Regions from separate parts of the Actinopolymorpha sp. B17G11 genome, predicted to be linked through region 2. Evidence: riboswitches for the same ligand, from Rfam matches in the RefSeq annotation. Region 2 holds a riboswitch; the other holds the start of a gene.
The links. Region 2 has a riboswitch for cyclic di-AMP ahead of ABN028_RS17290 (transglycosylase family protein). Riboswitches for the same ligand answer to the same signal wherever they lie in the genome.
Positions count from the first base shown of each region.

Region 1 (7,808 bases), on a different contig from region 2:
ACGGCTACGACCGGACGTGGGCGCAGGACCGGCCGGCGAGCGGCCTGGCGGTGCTGGTGCCCGACGCGCTGCGGTCGTTGTGGCACTACCACGCCGAGATCATGTACTTCCACACCCACCTCACCGAGAAGCACCAGTACGCCTCTGATCCGTTCGGCTGGCTGGTCATCGCCCGGCCGGTGTCCTTCGACTGGGTAGACAAGATCGGACCCGACCAGGGGTGCCCCACCAGCCGCTGCGTCCAGGAGATCCTCGGCATCGGCACTCCCGTGCTGTGGTGGGGAGCCGTCCTCGCACTGGCCGCCTGCGGCATGTGGTGGGTCGCGGCCCGCGACTGGCGCTTCGGCGTCCCGCTGGTGGGAGTCGCGGCGACCTGGCTGCCGTGGTTCGCCTACACCGACCGGCCGATCTTCTACTTCTACGCGATCGTGATCCTGCCCTGGCTCGTCATCGGGGTGGTGCTCGTCCTGGGCAAGATCCTCGGGCCCGCCGACGCTTCGCCGACCCGCCGGATGTGGGGCGCGGCCGCCGTCGGTGGATTCACCCTTCTCGTACTGCTGAACTTCGCCTATCTCTACCCGATCCTCACCGATCAGGTCATTCCGTACGACGAATGGCTGAACCGGATGTGGTTCCGCTCCTGGGTTTAGCCGGATGCCCGTCGCCGCCGCGTTTGGTGGCGCCCGATAATTCGATGGGTACGGCCGCGAATTGATGACATGATCCTCCCGCCCGTGCTGGCCAAGAAAATGGGCCGCACATCAGGTTGCGACGAGGGAGGCGGGCACATGTCGGGTGGCAGTCGGATCACCTTGTTGCGTTGGCAGCTCGACGTCGCGTGGTCGTTGCTCGAGTTACATCTGGGCGATCTCAACGACGAGGAATGCCTGTGGGAACCCACCGTCCACTGTTGGACCGTACGTCGTCAGGGTGGTGGTCGATGGTGCGCGGACTGGGAGGTTCCCGCACCACAACCGGCACCGGCGCCCTCGATCGCCTGGCTGCTGTGGCACATCGGTTTCTGGTGGACACAAACCTATGACAGCTGTTTCGGTACGCACGGCCGCCTCTTGCGTACCGACTTCGAATGGCCCGGAAGCGCCGACGCGGCAGTGCACTGGATCCTGGACTGCAAGGAACGCTGGAGCGCGGCGGTGGACGCACTCGACGAAGCGGAGCTGGACTCCCACGCGCGCAGTGGCTGGTTCCTCCGCGGCACAAAGCCGTTCGGCCATGTCGTGGCCTGGGTCAACACCGAGCTGATGAAGAACGCGGCGGAGCTTGGGCTCCTGCGCAAGCTGCACGCGGCCGCGTCGTACGAAGAAGAGTCCGCCGCCTGCTGACGCGTCCTTGGCAGGTCGTGCAACGGGACCTTCGACCCTGGGGTGCGGAGAATGCGGCGACGAAAGTGAGAGATGACCACTTTCGCATCCGCGAGAAAAATGGTCACACCTGGGAAAGACTCGGCACACACGGGGGAATACCTCGTACATCAGAAAGCGACTGGAGCCAGAACGCATTCTGATACCCAGAAACGGTCGTCATCGCCGGAGCGGTCGTCGAGTGGGAAACGGGAGGCTCACTCATGGGTGACGTCGCGCGGATCACCGAGATCTCGGCCCGGTCCGCACAGAGCTTCGACGACGCGATTCGGGTAGGGATCTCGCGGGCGACGCTGACCCTCCGCAACGTCACCGGCGCCTGGGTAAAGGAACAACAGGTGAAGGTCCAAGACGGGCAGATCACCGAATACCAGGTCAATCTGCTCGTCACGTTCGTCCTGGACTGACAGCCGTCCGCAGGCCGGACCAGTTCCGCACCCGCGCGGGCGACCGTCATCGTGGGGCAGGATGCCTCGCGACGATTCGTGCGGAAGAAGGCCTGACATGCACGCGTCTGTCGGTGATCGCATCGTGGTTCGGACCGAGAGCCTCGGCCTGCCGCCACGGGAGGGAACTGTCCAGGAGGTCCTCGGCGGACCGGACGCCGAGCACTACCGCGTGGCCTGGGACGACGGTCACGAGTCCGTGCTGTCTCCGGGTCCGGACACCCGCGTGCTACCCGCCAGGGGTGGAGTCCCACGGCAGCAGGCGGCACCGGCGGCGAGGACCCGGCCCGCCGGCCCGCATGACCCGGTCGAACGCATCATGAGCAGCCCGGTCGCCACGATCGACGGCCACGACTCGCTGCGGGTCGCCGCCGAGACCCTGACCGCCGCCCACATCGGGGCGCTGATCGTGACGAGCGACGAGGACGACAGACCGCTCGGCCTCATTTCCGAACGCGACGTCGTACGCGCACTCGCCGCGGGTGGCGACCCCGACGAGGTCTGGGCGGCGGACGTGGTGGGCCTCGACACGGTGTGGGCGAATCCCACCGACTCCACGTTCGATGTGGCGAGGCTGATGCGCGACGCCGAGGTCCGGCACATGCCGATCCGATCCGGCGAGAACTGCGTCGGGATGGTCTCGATCCGCGACGTCCTCAGGATCCTGATCGGCTCGTAACCGTCGACCGCCAAAGCAATTCTCGGGGTGCATGCGCAAAGAAAGAGGGGAGCCCTTCGGCGCCCGCGGTTCGAGTCACCTTGCGCCCCCCGTTCCCCGAACCGCTTCCACCAAAGGGCTTCCCTGTCCGAATACCTCACCATCACCACGGGGTGTGCCGGACGGGCCGTTGGTCCCGAGGCGGTCGGGACATTGGCCATCGCGGGAGAACGCGTCGCCGCTCGCCTCGTCTCCACTCGGGCGTACACGGGGCGCGTCGCCGCTCGGCGCAGGCGCGGCGACGTCGCCAGTCGACGTCGCCAGTCGCTGTCACCAGCTGGAGTCGAGCGGCATCCCCTCGGTGTAGCCGGCCGCACTCTGGACACCAACAACCGCGCGTTCGTGGAACTCCTCGAGATTCGTCGCCCCGACGTAGGTGCATGAGCTGCGGACCCCGGCCACGATGGCGTCGAGGAGGTCCTCCACGCTCGGATGCTCCGGGTCGAGATACATCCGCGCACTGGAGATGCCCTCGCCGAACAACCCCTTGCGGGCGCGTTCGAACGGCGTGTCCTCGGCGGTACGGAACCGCACCGCGCGGGCCGACGCCATCCCGAAGCTCTCCTTGTAGAGCCGGCCCTCGTGGTCGCGTTGCGCGTCGCCCGGCGACTCGTACGTACCGGCGAACCACGAACCGATCATCACGTTGGCCGCCCCTGCGGCGAGTGCGAGCGCCACGTCGCGTGGATGGCGTACGCCGCCGTCGGCCCACACATGCTTGCCGAGCGCACGTGCCCGCGTGGCGCATTCGTACACCGCGGAGAACTGCGGCCGGCCCACCGCCGTCTTCATCCGGGTGGTGCACATGGCGCCGGGGCCGACGCCGACCTTCACGATGTCGGCGCCCGCGGCCACCAGGTCGCTGACACCTTCGGCGGTGGCGACGTTGCCCGCCACGATCGGCACGGACGGCTGGAGGGCGCGAAGGAGCCGGAGGACGTCGAGAGTGCGTTCCTGATGTCCGTGCGCGGTGTCGACGACCAGGACGTCCACACCGGCGTCGAGGAGCGCCTTGGCCTTGGTCTCGACGTCGCCGTTGATGCCGAGCGCGGCACCGATCCGGAGCTTGCCGGCCGCATCCGTGGCGGGTTCGTACAGGCTCGCGCGAAGTGCCCGGAGGCGGGTGAGGATGCCGACGATCCGTCCGTCCGCGTCGACGACCGGCGCGAGCCGGTGCCGGCCATCGTGCAGCTGGTTGAACGCGTCCTCGGCGTCGATGCCGGCCGGCAGGGTGAGCAGTTCGGTCGACATGATGCCGCCGAGCTGGGTGAACCGGTCGACTCCTTCGCAGTCGGCCTCGGTCACGACACCGATCGCCCGGCCGTCCTCGACGACGATGACCGCGCCGTGTCCGCGCTTGGGGAGCAGGTTGATCGCCTCGCCCACCGTTCCTGTGCGGACCATCGTGATGGGCGTGTCGTAGACGGTGTGCCGTCGCTTGGTCCAGGACACGACGTCGGCGACCACGTCGACCGGGATGTCCTGGGGGATGATGGCCAACCCGCCGCAGCGGGCCACGGTCTCGGCCATCCGGCGGCCGGAAACGGCGGTCATGTTCGCGGCGATGATGGGGAGGGTCGTGCCGCTGCCGTCGGCGGTCGCCAGGTCGACGTCGAGCCGGGACGCGACCGCCGAGCGGTTGGGTACGAGGAACACATCCGAGTACGTGAGATCCTGCTCAGGAACCCGGTCATGGAGGAAGCGCATGTCCACCCCCTTGCGTCGTCGGCGGCTGGGGTGGCCCCCAGGTAATCGAGTGTGACCGTCGCCCTCAGCATGGTCCTCGACCACTTGCAGGCTACGACTGCTCCGCAACCCGCCGCGTGGGTGTCCCGTCCACCATGCTGCCAGTCCTACGCCGGTCCCGCGACCAGGAATGTCCCGGCTGCCCGGTTGGTTGGGTCATCGGCGAGAACCCGACCGAAAGTCCGATTCGAGGAGGCCCCATGCCGTACGTCAATGTCCGGATCACCCGCGACGGCGCCACCGCCGAGCAGAAGGCCGAGTTGATCAAGGGCGTGACCGACCTGCTCGTGCGGGTCCTCGACAAGGATCCGGCGCGGACCTTCGTCGTGATCGACGAGGTGGACACGGACAACTGGGGCGTCGGAGGGATCTCCGTCAGCGAGTTCCGCCGGAACAGCACTTGACGGTACGCACGACGCGATCCATCACCCGGTTCGACCACGGCATGGGTGCCACTGCGGCAGGTGCCGACAGGTGGCGCTGCGATCAGGACCCCGGCGACGCCGGACGTCAGGCGCCCTTCGCCGTGTCGACGGCTTCGGCCACTTCGGCGTCTTCCGCGTCTTCGGCGTCTTCCGCGTCTTCGGCGTCTTCGGCGTCTTCGGCCGTGAGCTGGAACACCCGGGACTTGGAGATCCCCAGGATGCGAGCGGCGTCGCGTCCCGGCATCCCGACGCCACGCAGGAGCCTGGCGGCCCGACGCAGCGACAGCATGCGCTCGTGATGCGCTTCCTGCTCCTCGCGGGCATGCGTGTCCGCGGCGTCCAGGGCGTCGGCCACCTCATCCGGGAGCAACCAGTCGACCCGCATGTCGACCGCTGAAGCATCCCCCCCGGATGCTTCAGCGATCAGGCGGGCGGCGACGGAGGTCACCTCGTCCCATGACTTCGCGGCCGCCGCTCCCACACCGTCGACACGGATCACCCAGGCGCTGGCGTCCGGCATGTACTCGGCCGACACGTCGAACGTGGCCACGGCCAACCCCCCTTTTGCTCTCCCGTGCAGGGGCCCGCCCCCCGTAAGCGGGCCCCGCTGGCGACGCACGCTGGTCCCGCACCGTTCCCGCCGGCAGATCCCCCTGGATGTGAACCGGTTGCACGACCAACTGGACGAGAGGAAATTATCTTCCTCGCCGACTGGCGTCCAGCGGCCTGGACGTCAGGCGAGCAATCCCATTGCCCTCTCGTTGACCAGAGATTTGGCCGAAACCGCAAATCCTTCGAGCGCCGCGACCGGAAGGACTTCCAGAGGGGTCTTCAAACGGGTGACATGTCCGGTAAGAGAGAAAATCTTCCGAAGAACACGAAATGGCAACGATTGGCGATGCGGGTGCCACCTTGAAGAGACCCCGGCGGGCTGCGGTCGCCAGGACGAGCGGCAAGTTGGCGAGCGCGCCCACTCCCACCTCGGGGCCAAATGTGATCTGCATCACATGGCAGGTTCCACCGCTATCGATCATAGTAGGCGGCGGAATCCGCGAAGTCAGCCGTCGGTAGGGAGCCACAAATCGGGCTATTTCTTGCTATGAGGTATTCGTTCAATCCCCAACGGGCCTGAGGTCAAGAAGGTCTTTCTCGCAGAACGTACGCGGCAATGCGCCTAACGTGCGTCGCCATCATCGCCACGGGATGCCGGACACGCGCGGGCCGGAATTCTGGCGTACTACGACGCGCGATCGTAGCTGATGGTGACGAGGTCACTGGATAGGAACAAAGATCCTCTGTTAGGACTATCTCACCATCGATCGTGCCTATCCGGGCGCGTGACGACCCGCTTCGCCGAGCTCCGCCCAGTGGTGTCGTGTCCCCATCTCGGTTGGGCGGAGACGGAGGACCCAACGTGAGTGGAACCCCATCGCTGGTGGGGTTCTGGGGTTAAGCCGCCGTCACAGGCAGGCCGGGCATTCCTCTCGCCCGAACCCGACAGCTAACTCCGCGGGCGACGAGAGGGAACGGATCCTGCATGCCCTATAAGGCAAAACACCGCGGCACCACCCGGCGCCGAAAAGTGGCGAAGAAAGTCACCAGGACAGCCGCACTCACCGGCGTCGCCGCGGCGGTACCCATGGTCGGTTTCGCGGCACCTGCGCACGCCGCCACGGCCGACACCTGGAATCGCCTCGCGCAGTGCGAGAGTAGCGGCGACTGGAGCATCAACACCGGCAACGGCTATTACGGCGGCCTGCAGTTCGCCGGTCCCACCTGGCGTGAGTTCGGCGGCACGAAATATGCGTCCCGCGCAGACCTCGCGACCAGGGCCGAACAGATTGCCATCGCCGAGAAGGTTCTCGACGTCCAGGGCTGGAACGCCTGGCCCGCCTGCTCCCGCAAGCTCGGCCTCGACGAGGGCGACAAGGCAGGGAGCGCGGGGAGTCCCTCCAGCACCAAGACCACCAAACAGCAGCGAGCCCGGGACGGCGCGAGCGCGCGCGCCGCCAGGTCCGCCCGCGCCGCTCGGTCGGCGCCGAAGTCGGCACCGGCGCGCAAGCCGGCAGCGGGCACCTATGTGGTCCGGCCGGGCGACACCCTCTCCGGCATCGCCCGGGCGAACCGGGTGCCGGGCGGCTGGAGTGCGCTGTGGAAGATCAACCGTGGTGTGATCGGATCGAACCCGGACCTGATCCTCCCCGACGCCCGGCTGCGTCTCGTGGGCAAGGCCAGCCCGGCGAACGGTCGCGCTCCCAGCAAGAAGAGCTCGGCGCGCGACGCGGGCGCCCAACGGTCGTCGCGGTCCTCTGACCGGTCGTCGGACCAGCAGGCCGCGAAGCCAGCAGCCAAGGGTTGGGTCCTGCCACTCACGTCGTACCGCCTGACCGCGCGGTTCGGGCAGAGCGGGAGCAACTGGTCGTCATCGCACCACGGGCTCGACTTCGGCGCCAGCAGTGGTTCGCCGATCCGCGCCGTCGGAGCAGGTCGGATCGTCAGCGCGGGATGGGACGGCGCCTACGGCAACCGGATCAAGGTCCGGCACGCCGACGGCACCGTCACCCTTTACGCGCACATGTCCCGCCTGGCACGGACCTCGGGCGAGGTCGGCGCCGGGACCGTGATCGGTTACGTCGGCGCCACCGGCAACGCGACTGGCCCGCACCTGCACCTCGAGGTCCGGCCCAACGGGGGCGGTCTGAACACCGCGATCGACCCGTACGCCTGGCTCGAGAGCAAGGGCCTGCGCCCCTGAGTCGAGGAGTTCCTCCCCCGTGGCAATTCGCCTCACGGGGGAGGAATTCCGCATGAGGCCTTATGTCGGTGTCGCTCGGGTCATCAGACCACGAATTTCTGCCAGACGGCACTCGAAACTTGCCGAACTGCTGCGTAACGTGGCGCTTGGAATGACGGAGGCGCAGGTTTCCGGCGAAGACTTCACGTGAGATTCTCCGTTGACGTCGGCGCCCGCCCGTTCGTCGTCACCGACAACACCAGAAGTCCAACGCAGCAAGGACAATTGCGTCGCAGACGCTCGACTTCCACAAGGGCGTGGCGACCCGAGAGATCCCCTTTGTGGATGGTGCTGGCG
Region 1 is NZ_JBEFTW010000043.1:43,263-51,070, forward strand. It holds gene ABN028_RS30625 (dolichyl-phosphate-mannose--protein mannosyltransferase) at 1-650, shown strand, start outside; gene ABN028_RS30630 (DinB family protein) at 789-1,343, shown strand; gene ABN028_RS30635 (dodecin family protein) at 1,586-1,789, shown strand; gene ABN028_RS30640 (CBS domain-containing protein) at 1,887-2,507, shown strand; gene ABN028_RS30645 (GuaB1 family IMP dehydrogenase-related protein) at 2,817-4,253, opposite strand; gene ABN028_RS30650 (tautomerase family protein) at 4,493-4,696, shown strand; gene ABN028_RS30655 (hypothetical protein) at 4,803-5,267, opposite strand; cyclic di-AMP (ydaO/yuaA leader) riboswitch at 6,086-6,247, shown strand; gene ABN028_RS30660 (transglycosylase family protein) at 6,255-7,472, shown strand.
Region 1: another riboswitch for cyclic di-AMP. It lies ahead of ABN028_RS30660 (transglycosylase family protein); the one in region 2 lies ahead of ABN028_RS17290 (transglycosylase family protein).

Region 2 (7,808 bases):
ACCGCGCCCAGCGGATCGCTCACCGACCGGCGCGTACGCCAGGGAACACCGACCACCTCGACACCGGCGACCGGCCGGCGGGGTGTGGAGTCGGTGAGGATCTCGACCTGGCTGGGAAGGTGCGCCGCCAGCATCGGGCTGGACCAGACCGTGCCGGGCTCGAGGGAGTCATGGTTGCCCGGCACCATCAGCACCGGACACGCGATGGCGCGAAGGGCGTCACAGGCGCGCGAGACCACCTGCCGGTCGACCTGGTTGGCGTCGAAGACGTCACCGGCCACCACCACGAATGCGGCCTTGTGCTCGCGCGCCACGGCACCGATCCGCTCGATGGCGTCGATGCGGGCCTGGCTGTAGCGCGCGCCGGCCTCGGGACCGAGAAACCGCCGCATCATGCCGAGCTGCCAGTCGCTGGTGTGCACGAAGGTGACAGGCGTGCCCTGCGGGCCGGGACGAGTCATCGCAGAGGTGATCGCCATGATGTACCGCACGCTAGCGGGGACCGCCGACGATGCGCGCGCCGCCACGCCCGCAACCGGCGGCACGAGCGGCTCCGAACTCCCGAGCGCCAGCCCAAGGGGTCAGCGCGGGTACGAAGCGGCTGGCCGACCTGGAAGGCTTCTCCGCATGCCGGACCAGCAGCCCACTCCGCCGGACGTGCCTCCCGCCTCCGGACGTGCGTACGCCGTCGTCGACATCGACGGTGTCCTGGCCGATGTCCGACATCGGCTACGGCATGTGGAACGACGGCCGAAAGACTGGGACGCGTTCTTCGCTGCCGCGGCCGGCGACCCGCCGTTCGCCGAGGGTCTTGCCGTCGCCCGGAGGCTCGCCTCCGAGCACGAGGTGGTCTACCTGTCCGGCCGTCCCGAACGGCTCCGGCATACGACCGAACGGTGGCTGGCCAGGCACGACGCACCGTCGGGGCCCCTCCACCTGCGCCGTGACGGGGACCGCCGCCCGGCCCGACAGGTCAAGCTCGGAGTGGTCCGCCGGCTCGCCGCGGCCGCTCCCGTGGCTGTCGTCGTCGACGACGACCCGGAGGTGTGCGCCGCGGTGAAGGCCGCAGGATTCTCCGTCTTCCAGGCGAGCTGGGCATTTGTCGACGGAACGGATGACAACGGTGCGAAACGGACTTTGCGTGAGGCCCAGGAGGGCGACGGACGAACCTGACGCACAGCCCGGATCGCCCGATTTTCCATGGGTTTCGGTGGTAATGACCGCGCCAATAGTCCGCGATCGGTGATTGTTAACGAATTGGCCACACCGTTAGAGTCTGTCCGGTCGCGCCGCGCCAGGCGCGATTACGACCCGCTTCGCCGAGCTCCGCCCAGCGGTGTCGTAAGGCCGATTTCCATCGAGAGGGCGGAGTCGGAGGAACCAACGACGGACCCGCGCAGGCTACGAGGGTCCTTGGGGTGAAGCCGCTTTCGTGCGGCCGGGCATTCCTCTCGCCCGAACCCGACAGCTCACTCCGCAGGCGACGAGAGGGAGCACTCCAGCATGCCCAAGAACGCACGACATCGCGGCGCGAGCCGACCCAGCAGGACCGCAAAGAAGGTGACGAAGACCGCCGCGCTCACCGGTGTGGCGGCCGCCGTGCCCGTCGTCGGATTCACCGGCCTGGCTCAGGCCGCGACGACCGACACCTGGGATCGTCTCGCTCAGTGCGAGAGCAGCGGTGACTGGCAGATCAACACCGGCAACGGCTACTACGGCGGCCTGCAGTTCGCCCAGACGACCTGGGAGGAGTTCGGCGGTACGACCTACGCCGAACGTGCGGACCTCGCCACCAAGGCGGAGCAGATCGAGATCGCGGAGAAGGTGCTGGACGTTCAGGGGTGGAACGCCTGGCCCGCCTGCTCGGCCGAACTCGGTCTCGATGAGAGCGACAAGGCCGGCGACTCGACCACCTCGACGGACACCAGCGAGGACACCGCCAGCCAGGACACCACCAGCGACGACTCCGCTGACCAGGATGCCGCTCGCGACGAGGCGGCTGACCGGACAACCCGCAGCGGGGAGCGCACCGCGGTCTCGGAGGGCACGACCGCGACCAAGCCTTCCGAGCGGGAGACCTACACGATCCGTACCGGCGACACGCTCTGGGACATCGCGATCTCCCACGACGTCGACGGCGGATGGCCGTCGCTGTGGTCGCTCAACCGGGACTCCCTCTCGAGCGGCGACCCGGACCTCATCTTCCCCGAGGAGAAGGTTCGGCTGCGTTGATCCGGCGCCGCTAGCGGCCCCACAGACCGAGCGCCCCGCCTGTCCCCCCGCAGGTGGGGCGCTCGCCTTTCCTGGCCAAGGTTCCCGGCCCCGGGACGGGCACAGGTCGGTCGAGGTCCACCCCGGCCGGCCAGCAGCCAGCTCCCCCTCGACAACTGACCCTTCGCCGACGACAGACGCACGCCCTTGACAACTGGTTCCTGAACCGGTTTAGATCTGAACCGGTTCAGTGAACGACAGATGTCCGGATCCTCACCTCGGGATGTGTGATGGCCAAGCGGCGCCCCACGATCGCGGACGTGGCGCGCCGTGCCGGCGTCTCCAAGGGGGCCGTGTCGTTCGCTCTCAACGACCGGCCCGGCGTCGCCGAAGCCACCCGCGTACGTATTCTCGAAGCAGCTGACGCGCTGGGGTGGCGGCCGAGCCAGCGGGCGCGGTCGCTCTCGGTCTCCCGGGCGTTCGCTCTGGGGTTGGTCATCGCACGGGAGCCGGCACTTCTCGGGTCCGACCCGTTCTTCCCCGCGTTCATCGCCGGCGTCGAGACGGTGCTCGCCGGTCAGGGCCAGGCGCTCGTCCTGCAGGTGGTCGGTGCCGGCCCACCGGAGGAGGAGGGCTACCGGCGCCTCGCGCAGGACGCCCGGGTGGACGGCGTGTTCCTCATCGACCTCCGTCGGGGTGATCCGCGGATCGCGCTGGTGGAGGACCTCGGTCTGCCCGCCGTGACGCTCAACCGCCCGGACACCCCGTCCTCGTTTCCAGCAGTGTGTCTCGACGACCGGCCGGGCATCACCGCGGTGGTCGACCACCTCGCCGGGCTCGGTCACACCAGGATCGCGCACGTCGCCGGTCCGGATGACTTCCTGCATGGGCACGGACGCCGGCAGGCGTTCGTCGACGCGCTCGAGACCCACGGTCTGCCGGAGGCTCCGATCGAGGTCGGCGACTTCACCGCCGCCGGCGGTACCGCCGCCACCCGCCGCCTGCTGGAACTCCCAGACCCACCTACGGCGATCGTGTACGCCAACGACCTGATGGCCATCGCCGGCATCAGCGCGGCCCAGGGCCTCGGCCGCACCGTGCCGGACGACCTGTCGGTCACGGGCTACGACGACACCGAGTTGTCCGCCCACATCCACCCGTCCCTCACGACCGTACGTACGGACGTCTTCGGCTGGGGCCAGGTCGCGGCCCGCACCCTGCTCGCCCTCGTCGACGGCGAGCCCGCGAGCGACGTCGCGCTCGACCCGGCCGAACTCGTCGTACGGAACTCGACCGCACAGTGCCGATCAGCAGGCAGACCATCAACGGGCAGCCGATCAACGGGCAGACCATCAACGGGGAATCCACCAGCGGAGCACAGCTCTACTCCGGAGGACTCATGAAGCGCACCACCCTCGCCACGACATCCGCCGCAGCGCTCGCCGCGACCCTGCTGGCGGCCACCGCCTGCGGTGGCGGCGACACGACGAACTCGGACGCGGCCACCGCCCGCGGACCGATAAAGGTCTGGTACTCCAACAACGAACAGGAAGTCGCCTGGGGCAAGCAGATGGTTGCGGCCTGGAACTCCGCCCATCCGAAGGAGAAGGTCACCGCGCAGCAGATCCCGGAGGGCAAGAGCTCGGAAGAAGTGATCGGTGCCGCGATCACCGCGGGCAACGCACCCTGCCTGATCTTCAACACCGCGCCCGCCGCCGTGCCGCAGTTCCAGAAGCAGGGCGGCCTGGTGCCGCTCGACGACTTCGACGGGGCGACGGACTACATCGAGGAGCGCACCGGCGACCGTGCCGAGCAGTACCGCTCCCCCGACGGCAAGTACTACCAGCTGCCCTGGAAGTCCAACCCCGTGATGATCTTCTACAACAAGGAGATCTTCGCCAAGGCCGGGATCGACGCCGACGACCCGCCGCTCCAGACCTACGACGAGTTCCTCCAGACCGCCAGGACCATTGTGAAGAGCGGCGCGGCCGACTACGCCATCTGGCCCTCACCGACGGCGGAGTTCTTCCAACCCTGGTTCGACTTCTACCCGCTGTTCGCGGCCGAGACCGGAGGCGAGCAGTTGGTCGAGGACGGCGAGGCGACGTTCGCCTCCGACGAGGGCAAACAGGTCGCGGCCTTCTGGAAGAGCCTCTACGACGAGAAGCTCGCCTCGCAGGAGACCTACAACGGCGACTCGTTCGGCGAGGGCAAGGCGGCGATGGCGATCGTCGGGCCGTGGGCGATCGCGTCGTACAAGGACTCGATCGACTGGGGCGTCGCCCCGGTGCCGACCTCCGGGGGCACCTCGCCCGAGGACACCTACACGTTCGCCGACGCGAAGAACGTCGCGATGTACTCCGCCTGCAAGAACCGCGGCACCGCCTGGGACCTGCTGAAGTTCGCCACAGCGGAGGAACAGGACGGCAAGCTGCTCGAGATGACGGGGCAGATGCCGATGCGTTCGGACCTCTCGGAGGTGTACCCGGACTACTTCGCCGCGCACGAGGAGTACGCCACCTTCGCCGCACAGGCCGACCGCACGGTCGAGGTGCCCAACGTCGCGAACTCCATCGAGATCTGGCAGGCGTTCCGCGACGCGTACTCGCGTTCGGTGATCTTCGGCAAGCAGCCGGTGGACGCCGAACTCGACCAGGTGGCAACGAAGATCGACGGCCTCGCCGGCCAGTCCTGATTCAGGACCGGGGCAGGGTCGGACAGGATCGGGCCGTCATGATGATCGGTAAGCCCAGTGGGCGAGCGTCGTTGGGGGCGGTGTTCGTCGCGCCCTACGTCGTGTTCCTCGCGGCGGTCTTCGCCTACCCGCTGGGCTTCGCGGTCTACATGTCGTTCCACGACTACTTCTTCGCCGCACCCGGTGCGATCGTGGAGCGGCCGTTCGTCGGGTTGGCCAACTACGCCACGGTGCTGGGCGATCCGGCGGTGTGGCGGTCGTTCCGGAACGTCGGGGTCTTCCTGGTGATCAACGTCCCGCTCACGGCGGCGCTCTCGCTGGTGCTGGCGACCGCGCTCAACGCCAGCATGCGGTTGCGGGCGTTCTTCCGGGTGAGCTACTACGTCCCCTACATCACCGCGAGCGTCGCCGTGGTCGGCGTGTGGCTGTTCCTGTTCAATTCCGGCGGGCTGGTCAACAAGGTGCTCGGCCCGCTCGCACCCGACCCGTCGTGGCTCGTCAACGAACGGTTGGCGATGCCGACGATCGCGTTGTACGTCACGTGGAAGGGGCTCGGCTTCTTCATTCTTCTCTACCTCGCGGCCCTGCAGAACGTGCCGACCGAGTTGTACGAATCGGCCGCAGTCGACGGTGCGGGTCGGTGGCGGTCGTTCTGGGCGGTGACGGTGCCGGGAGTTCGGCCGGCCACGACGCTGGTGGTGCTGCTGGCGACCATCACCGGGGCGAACCTCTTCACCGAGCCGTACCTCCTCACCGGGGGCGGCGGACCCGACGGAGCCTCGGCCTCACCGGTGCTGCTGATGTACCAGCGCGGCATCGAACAGGGCAATCCTGACATCGCCTCGGCGATCGGCGTCATCCTCGTCGTCGCCGTCCTGCTCGTCGCGCTGCTGCAGCGCCGGCTGCTGGACGAGAGGTGAGAGCATGACCGTCAAGGACACCTTGACGCCCGGTCGGCATCGTACGGCCAGTGCCATGCGGGACCGTCGCACGAGGTCCCGCCGGCCAGCGGTGCTGCGGTTCGTCCTCCTGCTGGTCGGGGCGTTCGTATTCCTGTTTCCCTTCTACTACATGCTGATCGGCAGTCTGCAGGACGAGCCCGACACCTCTCCCGCGGGCGCGTTCCCGGCGCCGGGCAACCTCACCCTCGCCAACTACCGCGAGATCGACGGGGCCATCGACCTGCTCCGCTCGCTCGTGAACTCCGGCCTCTTCACCGGCGGAGTCATTCTTGCCACGGTGGTGTTCGGCGTCCTGGCCGGCTATGCCCTGGCCCAGTTGGAGTTCCGCGGCTGCGGTGTCGTCTTCCACGCGATGCTGCTCGTCCAGGTCGTGCCGTTCCAGCTGCTGATCATCCCGCTCTACGTCCTGATCGCCCGCAACTACGGGCTGGCCGACAACTACCTGGGAATGATCCTTCCGTTCGCGATCAACTCGACGGCGGTCTTCATCTTCCGGCAGTACTTCCTGCAGCTCCCCGCCGAACTCTTCGACGCGGCACGCATCGACGGGGCCGGCGAGTTGGCGATCCTCGTCCGGATCGCTGTTCCCCTTGTCAAGCCCGCCTTGCTCACCGCGGTGCTCCTGACCTTCATCGGTCCGTGGAACGAGTTCCTGTGGCCGTTCCTCATCACCAAGGAAGCGGACATGCAGCCGCTCGCGGTCTCCTTGGCCAGCTACATGGACAGCGTCGCGGCCCGGGCGGCCAACCCGTTCGGCGCGATCCTGGCTGGTGCGTGCGTGCTGGCCGCTCCGGCCGTGGCGCTGTTCCTCGCGTTCCAGCGCCACTTCGTCTCCACCAACCTCGGCAGCAGCGTGAAAGGTTGAGCAGTTTGACACAGCAGGACACCTCCCCCGTTTCCACGAACGGCCCCGCCCTTTCGGCGACATCGGTTCCGTACACCCTCACCCGCCTGGGCGTGGTGATGGCGCCCGAACCTGGCAACGACCTCGAAGCCGCCGGCGTACTCAACCCCGCCAGCGGTCGTACGCCGGACGGCCGGCTGCACCTGCTCCCCCGGCTGGTCGCGTCCGGCAACGTGTCGCGGGTGGGGCTCGCCGAGGTGGTGCTCGAGGACGGCGTACCGGTCGGCGTCGAGCGCCGCGGCGTCGTACTCGCCCCCGACGAGGGATGGGAACGCGGCCTCGCCAACGCCGGCGTCGAGGATCCCCGCACGACGTGGATTCCACGGCTCGGCGTGCACCTGATGACCTACGTCGCCTACGGCCCTCTCGGCCCGAAGCTCGCGCTGGCCGTGTCGGAGGACCTGTGCCAGTGGCGGCGGCTCGGGCCGCTGCACTTCTCCTATCAACCTGACCTTGACACCGACCTGAACCTGTTTCCGAACAAGGACGCGGTCTTCTTTCCCGAGCCCGTACCAGGTCCTGACGGCGAGCCGGCGTACGCGATGTTGCACCGCCCGATGTGGGACCTCGGCTGGTTCCGCCCGGGCGAGGGCGTCCACCTGCCGGCAGGGGTCACCGACGAGCGTCCCGGGATCTGGGTGTCGTACGTCCCGGCAGCGGCGGTGGAGCGCGACCTCGGCGCCCTGGTGCACCTGCGCGACCACCGGCTCGTCGCGCTGTCGGAGTACGCGTACGAGGAACTCAAGATCGGCGCGGGTCCGCCGCCGATCCGGGTCGAGGAGGGCTGGCTGCTCCTCCACCACGGCGTCGCCGGACACATTCCGCCCGGCTGGGACCCGACCACCCAGCAGGTGCGCTACGGCGCGGGCGCGATGCTGCTGGACCCGTCCGACGTCACGAAGGTCCTCGCCCGCACACCCACGCCGATCCTCGAACCCGAGACGGCGGACGAACTGACCGGCACCGTCGCGAACGTCGTCTTCCCCACCGCCGTCGAGGAAGTCGACGGCGTGCGTTACGTCTTCTACGGCATGGC
Region 2 is NZ_JBEFTW010000015.1:127,336-135,143, forward strand. It holds gene ABN028_RS17280 (metallophosphoesterase family protein) at 1-479, opposite strand, end outside; gene ABN028_RS17285 (phosphatase domain-containing protein) at 628-1,173, shown strand; cyclic di-AMP (ydaO/yuaA leader) riboswitch at 1,336-1,499, shown strand; gene ABN028_RS17290 (transglycosylase family protein) at 1,504-2,232, shown strand; gene ABN028_RS17295 (LacI family DNA-binding transcriptional regulator) at 2,502-3,614, shown strand; gene ABN028_RS17300 (ABC transporter substrate-binding protein) at 3,611-4,906, shown strand; gene ABN028_RS17305 (carbohydrate ABC transporter permease) at 4,945-5,826, shown strand; gene ABN028_RS17310 (carbohydrate ABC transporter permease) at 5,831-6,733, shown strand; gene ABN028_RS17315 (glycoside hydrolase family 130 protein) at 6,730-7,808, shown strand, end outside.